Regions from separate parts of the Terriglobus sp. ADX1 genome, predicted to be linked through region 2. Evidence: predicted binding sites of a transcription regulator. Region 2 holds the regulator's gene; the other holds the start of a gene.
The links. The regulator LexA, encoded in region 2, represses DNA repair genes until DNA is damaged. The targets are predictions, from matches to a motif close to CANTTCGCTTTTTATTCGC.
Positions count from the first base shown of each region.

Region 1: JAO32_RS13720 (recombinase RecA) is a predicted target of LexA. The motif match lies at 1,768-1,786, and genes of this name have one in related genera.

Region 1 is NZ_JAEDXV010000020.1:34,437-37,847, forward strand. It holds gene JAO32_RS13715 (SOS response-associated peptidase) at 637-1,284, opposite strand; gene JAO32_RS13720 (recombinase RecA) at 1,894-2,826, shown strand; gene JAO32_RS13725 (DNA polymerase Y family protein) at 2,823-3,411, shown strand, end outside.
Region 2 is NZ_JAEDXV010000012.1:87,311-90,721, reverse strand. It holds gene JAO32_RS09995 (sigma-54 dependent transcriptional regulator) at 1-630, opposite strand, end outside; gene JAO32_RS09990 (hypothetical protein) at 627-869, opposite strand; gene JAO32_RS09985 (response regulator transcription factor) at 866-1,609, opposite strand; gene lexA (transcriptional repressor LexA) at 1,840-2,445, shown strand; gene JAO32_RS09975 (HAD hydrolase-like protein) at 2,438-3,151, shown strand; gene JAO32_RS09970 (DHA2 family efflux MFS transporter permease subunit) at 3,148-3,411, opposite strand, start outside.

The DNA of each region.
Region 1 (3,411 bases), on a different contig from region 2:
TACAGCGATGTACATGATGTACATTCTGTAACTGCCTTTAAGCTGACGAAGGCATCGGTCTCCGCGAGACTTACGACGCGACCATTGGTGTCCACAGCACGTCGAAGAACTTCAGTGACAATCGGTCGGGACCGCCTTTCTCACAGGCGGATATCGCTTGGGCTTGGTCGTACACAAGAAGAGACCGCGATCAAAACCCAGCAACTGCCTAGCTTACTGATTCACTTTGCGCGTACGCCGGATCAATCAAAACTACGCTGGCTGGTCGACAGCTTAGCCGAAGGTTCCAATCTCCCCAAGCTAGATGGGTTTTAGTAACGCAGCACCTTGCGCAACTTATCTTCGTTCAAACCATGCGCGCTTGTATGGAATCGCAGCAGGAAAACCTTTCCGGTTGGTTGCGAGCATTGACTGACCCGAGCATGAGTAAGGCACTCAACTGCATGTACGAGAAACAAAAAAACAAATAGACGTGAATATCATGGACGCGCGCTGCGGAATAGTCTCGCAAACGAGAAGAAGCCAAAGAGAAACAGCAGAAAGAAAACGTCTCCTAAGAAATCCGCAACAAAGAAGGCTGCCTAGACGGAGTCAGTTCCAAATAGCGTAGGTTCAGAACCGACTTCGATACGATGCTCACTGGCTGTCAAAAAGGCTCACTTGCCGGTTGCTTATGGGAGTTGCGTCGACGAGCTTGGCTTTCATCTTCGAGGCGGGCAAGATGCGTAGGAGATGGATGGGTGGACGCGCACACGGAGCGAGATACTCATCGTAATCGCGCGGCTCAAGAAAGGTGGTCATGCGATCGTGGATTGGCGCCATCAATTCATTTGGCTCGCCGGTAAGGACGGCGAAGGTCTTCTCCCATTGCTCCGTCTTCGGGTTCTTCCAAAGCTTCCAAACTGCTGCCATGCCGAACGGTTGTTGGCCTGGAATAGTGAATTCATACTTCGGCTTCTTCTTACCCTTTTCGACCACCTGCCACTCATAGATGGCGTCGCCCGGCAAGATACAGCGCCCAGTCTGAAACGCATCTTTCCAGAACTTCGCATGGTCAATGCCTTCCGAACGTGCATTGAATAGCAAGCGATCTGGCAGCTTAAACGCCCAACGCATCAATTCCAGTTGGCGCTCCCCTGCATCGTTCGTATAGATGACAGGCTGCATGGATTGGGGACGCAGGTCGTCTCCTTCGTCAAAGACCGTCTCATCAAGACCGGCTGTGACCTTGAAGACTTTGGCAACGCGCTGCTTGTCCGAACCACGTTTGAACCGTCCACACATAACTAGGTCCCTCTGACGACTTTCTTTGGATCTTTGTCGTCTCGCATCGCGACGAACTTCGTGTGCCTCAGATGGCCCGCTCCCTTCCATTCAAGAAGCCGATGCGAGCGACAACTTCCGGGCAAAGTCAGATGCACTCTTTCATTTTCTCCGCAGTGAGACCCTGTCCCCATCCCATCGACCAGCCTGCTTCTCGGGCAAGTTCGCAAACGGGCATTTCGTTATTGTGAGCTCTTTGATCTTCCGAAGACCTCACGAAGGGTGGCCGAGGAAGAAGCCGGCGCGGACCCTCGCTGAATAGCGAAGCTCTTGCCTGCGTAGAAACTGCCAGAACGGCCCGTGAACTGTGGCAAGCAGGGCGTGCTGGCTACCGACATTCGAAAGTCTCTTGGAAAGTAATTTTCCTCATTTGTTTGTGAGAGATAAGTCGTATCTGCACAGAAAACTGTGCGACCACCTGTTGACACGCCCGGAGGCAGATAGGCGAATATAAGGCGAATAAGCTTTGCCATGCCATCCGCCTCCACAATCCGAATTCAGGTCGAATCCGCGCTCGCGCACAAGATTCCGTCAGCATTGACGCCTCCTGTCCGAATGGTGCGTCCCGTTATGCAGACCGGGATTGGCCCATTGGATGAGTTGGTTCAAGGCGGCTTTCCGGTCGGTGCGATGACCGAGCTGGTGGGAGAGACTTGTTCGGGAAGGATGTCCCTTGCCCTCTCGTTCCTCTCGCGTGTGACGGCAGCGGAAAAGGTCTGCGCGTGGGTCGACGCGTCCAACACCTTCAATCCGACAGCGGCAGCGGCGGTGGGAGTCGATCTCCGCCGCCTTCTATGGGTGCGCTGCGGCGCGACCGAGATAGTCTCCGAACAGGAGGCGCGAAAGTTTACCCTCCCCTCCGCCTGCTTCATGCCAAGACCGGTTACTAAGGGTCTTCACGGTGGAGGGCATGGCACCCACCCGCGGGACGAGGTCAAGGGTCTCTCTGCGGCCGTCGGCAAGTTCCTCAGCGATGAGACGATCAAAGCACGATGCGCAGAACCGATCTCGAAGCCTCGGCGCATCCAGGCGAGCTTCGAATCAAATCTCATGTCGTCGTCAACAAAGGTCCGTACGGCAAAGCGGACTCGATCCTACGACGCCGTAGAGCAAGCGCTACGCAGCGCGGACCTCCTCATCCAGACGGGCGGCTTCAGCGCCATCATTCTCGATTTCGGAGAAATCGCAAGCGAGATTGTCTCGCGCATCGACCTGTCGACTTGGCACCGCTACCGTGTGGCTGCGGAGCAGACACAGGCGAGCATCGTTCTGCTGTCCCAATACGCCTGCGCGAAGAGTAGCTCGGAACTGCAACTGCGCCTGTCGCAACTCGAAGATACCTGCGAAGAGCGAACAGTCTTCACTGGACTGAGTGCGCACGTGGAAGTGCTGCGCCAGCGATTCACGCAGACGCCGAGCAATGTCGTGCCGATGCGGAAGCCTCCGCAAAGCGTGCGCGAAGCAAGGTGGAGTCACCGTGCCAGTTGGGTGGGACCACTATGAGCCACCCGGTAGAACTCTACGCGTGTATCTACGTCCGGGAGCTTCCGGCACAGGCCTTACTGCGCTTGCGACCCGAGCTGCACGACAAGCCGTGCGTGGTGATGGAAGGTGAGCCACCTGCGGAGATGGTGTGCGCGTTGAACACGCGAGCCCGCCTTCTCGGTTTCCGTCGCGGCATGACGAAGGTGGAAGTCGAGACCTTTGAGAACGTCATAGCGTTGCAGCGATCGCCAAAGACTGAAGCAATGGTCAGCAGGATTCTTCTGGAATGCGCAGGCGCTTTCTCTCCGCGCATTGAAGATCGAAGCACCAACGGGCTATTCGTGTGCGGGGTGGATGTTGCGGGAACAGAATCACTGTTCGGTCTACCCTTGATGCTTGCAAAGCAAATACGACAACGCATTCGCTCCGTAGGCATTGTCGCTGCCGTCACGATCAGCGCGAACCTGCATACGTCGGTCTGCCTGGCACGCGGTCTAAGTGGCGGTGTGGCGTTACGAGTTGTGCCCCGTGGCGAGGAGGCGAAGGCTCTGGCCTCCTTGCCAGTGACAGTTCTCGATGTTACCCAAGCGCAGTCAGAGACCT
Region 2 (3,411 bases):
CAACCGATGCACTGCCTTTGCAACCAATTCTTTTCCGGTACCCGTTTCTCCCAGCACGAGAACGTTCGCTGGATGAGGAGCCACCAGCCGGATCTGCAGCGCCAGCTCCCGCATCATCGCAGCATCACCAACGAACTCGGGAAGATGCATCTTGATCTCTTCCGGAACTTCAGCCTGCATCTCCCTTGCCGCAGCCACCGGGGCAACAAGAGGTACCGTAACCGGTGCCTGCAGCCATGCCGCACCATCAAATCCACTCGTTGCAGGCGAGGTTTCCGTGCAGCTTTCCTGCGCCTCTCGCAATGCATGCAAAAGCTCATTACGGCGCGCACTGCGCACTGCAGAACCGCTACAACTACCATCCATCTGCAACATATCCGTCGCAGGACAAAGTGTCGCGGCATACGTCGCAAACTCGGTAGCATCCAAGTCTGGCAGCCAATGATCTACGATCATCGCCTCCGGCGCCAAGCTTCCAAGATGCATCATCGCTTCAGCACCGCCGGAAGCCGGAAACACCTCCCAACGCATGCCTGCGAGCAAAGTAGAAAGCTTGTGCCGCAACTCCGTATCAGGAGTCACCAACACCACGGAACGCTGCACAACTGACGCCGCAACAACAGCACTCATCGCGCCCCTCCCGCATGCAAACGCGCAGCGGCATCGCGTACGCGTTCCAACTCTGATACGGCGCGACGACATTCAGTACGTGCAGTGTTTAAAGCGTCCTGAAGCTGCTCCGGCGTGGTGCGAAGAGCAGCCATCTCCACGGCAAACAACAGCGCAGTCATAGGCTGTGAGAGCGAGTGGATGGCATCTTCCAGTTCTTCCAACGCAGTATCATTCATGGTCAACTCCATCTGGTTCATGCAACCTCCAAAGCTGTATGGAAACCAGCAGCCGCAGGCACAGTGTTGAATCGTAACGAATTCCCTTTATCTTTCGCAGCAATGCCATATCCCTCACCACGCATGGTCTGCACCAGGCCCACCGCGCCCACTGCACCCAACTTACGGCGAAGGTAATTCACATACACATCCACTACGTTCGTTCCAGCATCCGGCGACATCTGCCACACATTCTCCATCAGTTCACGACGGGACACAGTGCGCCCCTTTTGCAGCAACAGATATTCCAACAACGTGAATTCCTTTGAAGTGAATTCAAGCATCTCTTCCTGGAACGACACTGTGCGTTGAATGCGATCCATACGCAGCCCTGCACATTGCAACACTCCTGCTGAGGCTCCCATCCGTCGTCTGCCAATAGCCTTACAACGGGCTAATAGTTCATACATGGAGAACGGCTTCAACAGATAGTCATCCGCGCCCAGGTTTAGGCATTCAATCTTTTCCGATAACTCCGACCGGCCCGTCAATATCAGGATCGACATCGAAGCAACCCGATCATGCAGTGCGCGCAATACATCGACGCCATCCATTTGCGGAAGCCCCAGATCCAATACCAACAGATCCGGCATGTCTTCCTGAATGCCTTCCACGGCACTTGCACCATCTGCAACTACGCGAACGGTGTGTCCTTCCAGTTCGAGCGCTTTCTTTAGAAACAAAGAAAGTGCCGCATCGTCTTCTGCCACCATCACTCTCATTCGTTGTTCCTCCCGCGTTCCATTTGTCCATGTGTTGAGCAGGTGTACTTTTCCATCCGTCACCTGTCTCCATCTCAAGATGCCGTGAACATGAGAGCAAAACAATGATTCGCTGGCAGCGGTGTTCGCGAGTCGTACCACATCGGGAACAACTATGCCACTCCATTGCCTTTCTTGGTTCAAAAAACTTTTACCTTGCAGTTCGCCTTTTATTCGCTACAATTTCAGCCATGGCGATCACGCGGCGACAAAAAGAGGTTTTGGACTTCCTCTCCGGCTTTACCCAGCGCAAGGGATACTCCCCTTCCTACGAAGAAATTGCGGCTGGACTTGGCCTGAATTCGCTGGCAACGGTGCACAAACACATCACAAACCTGCACAACAAAGGCCTCTTGCAGCGAGCGCACAACCGCAGCCGCTCCATTGACGTCCTTTCGCCTAGGAATTCGCGTAAGAACAACGAACGTCTTCCCCTGATGGGTCGCATTGCCGCAGGTCGCCCCGTGGAAGCTATCGAAACCGCAGAATCCATCTCGCTTTCCGAGATCATCGGCAACCGAGAGGTCTTTGCCCTCGAAGTCCGTGGCGACAGCATGCGCGACGAACACATTGTCAACGGCGACTACGTATTAGTGGAGCGCACCAACACTGCCCGCGAAGGCGAAATCGTTGTTGCACTCGTCGACGGTGCCGACGCCACACTCAAGCGCTATTACAAGGAAGGCAATCTGATCCGCCTACAGCCTTCTAATAATGAGATGGCCCCCATCTTTGCCCCGGCCGACCGCGTCGCCATTCAGGGCAAGGTTCTGGGCATGTTGCGCAAGTATGCCTGAGGAAGCCAGCAGCGAACTACGCTGCGATCTTCTCGTCTTCGATCTGGATGGAACCCTGATCGACTCGGAACAGGACCTCGCCGCGTCAGTGAATGCCACACTAGCGTTCCTTGGGCGAGAAATACTTCCACCACATCGCATTGCGGAGTTCATTGGTGACGGCGCTGCCATGCTCGTCCGCCGCTCCCTGGAAGCTACAGGAGCCATTGACGAAGTAGCACTTGCACAGGCAATCCCTTTCTTCCTGGACTATTACCGCGCACACAACCTCGACTTCACCTATGCCTATCCCGGCGTCATCAGTGAACTCCGCAGGATTCGCGCAGCAGCGCCATCCCTGCCGATGGCCATCCTCACGAACAAACCCTATCGTCCTTCACGCGTCATCTGTTCCGGGTTGGGGCTGTCTGAGTTCTTCTTTGCCAACTACGGTGGTGACAGTTTCCCCACCAAAAAGCCAGATCCCGAAGGCATACAGGCGCTGATGGAAGAAGCATCGCGCATGCTGGGCCGTCCGGTATCTCCGCAACGAACCGTTCTCGTCGGCGATTCCCACGTCGACGTCGCCACAGCGCGCAACGCTGGCATCCTCTGCCTGGGATGCAACTACGGATTAGCCCCGGCAAAGCTGCGTGAAGCAGGTCCAGACGCGATCGTGGACAGCCCCACGGAGTGGTTCTCCGCTCTGCAGGAACTTCTGCCCTAACCTTCCGCCGGTGTCGCTTCGCGTTCCTGCCGGATGAGGTTTCCGCTCACTGCCGCACCCGCCGCAGGATGCATTCGCAGATACGAAGGCAAACTCAGCGCAGCAAGTCCAGCCATCACGCAAAATGCCACACGAAAATCGAATGCACTCGCCCCGCCACGTACCAATGCGCTTCCATGCAGAGCGAGCGCAGAAACTGCCACACCAAGACTCGTCGTCATCTGATTGATCGTCGTAGCCAGCGTGGTGCCGCTGTTCTT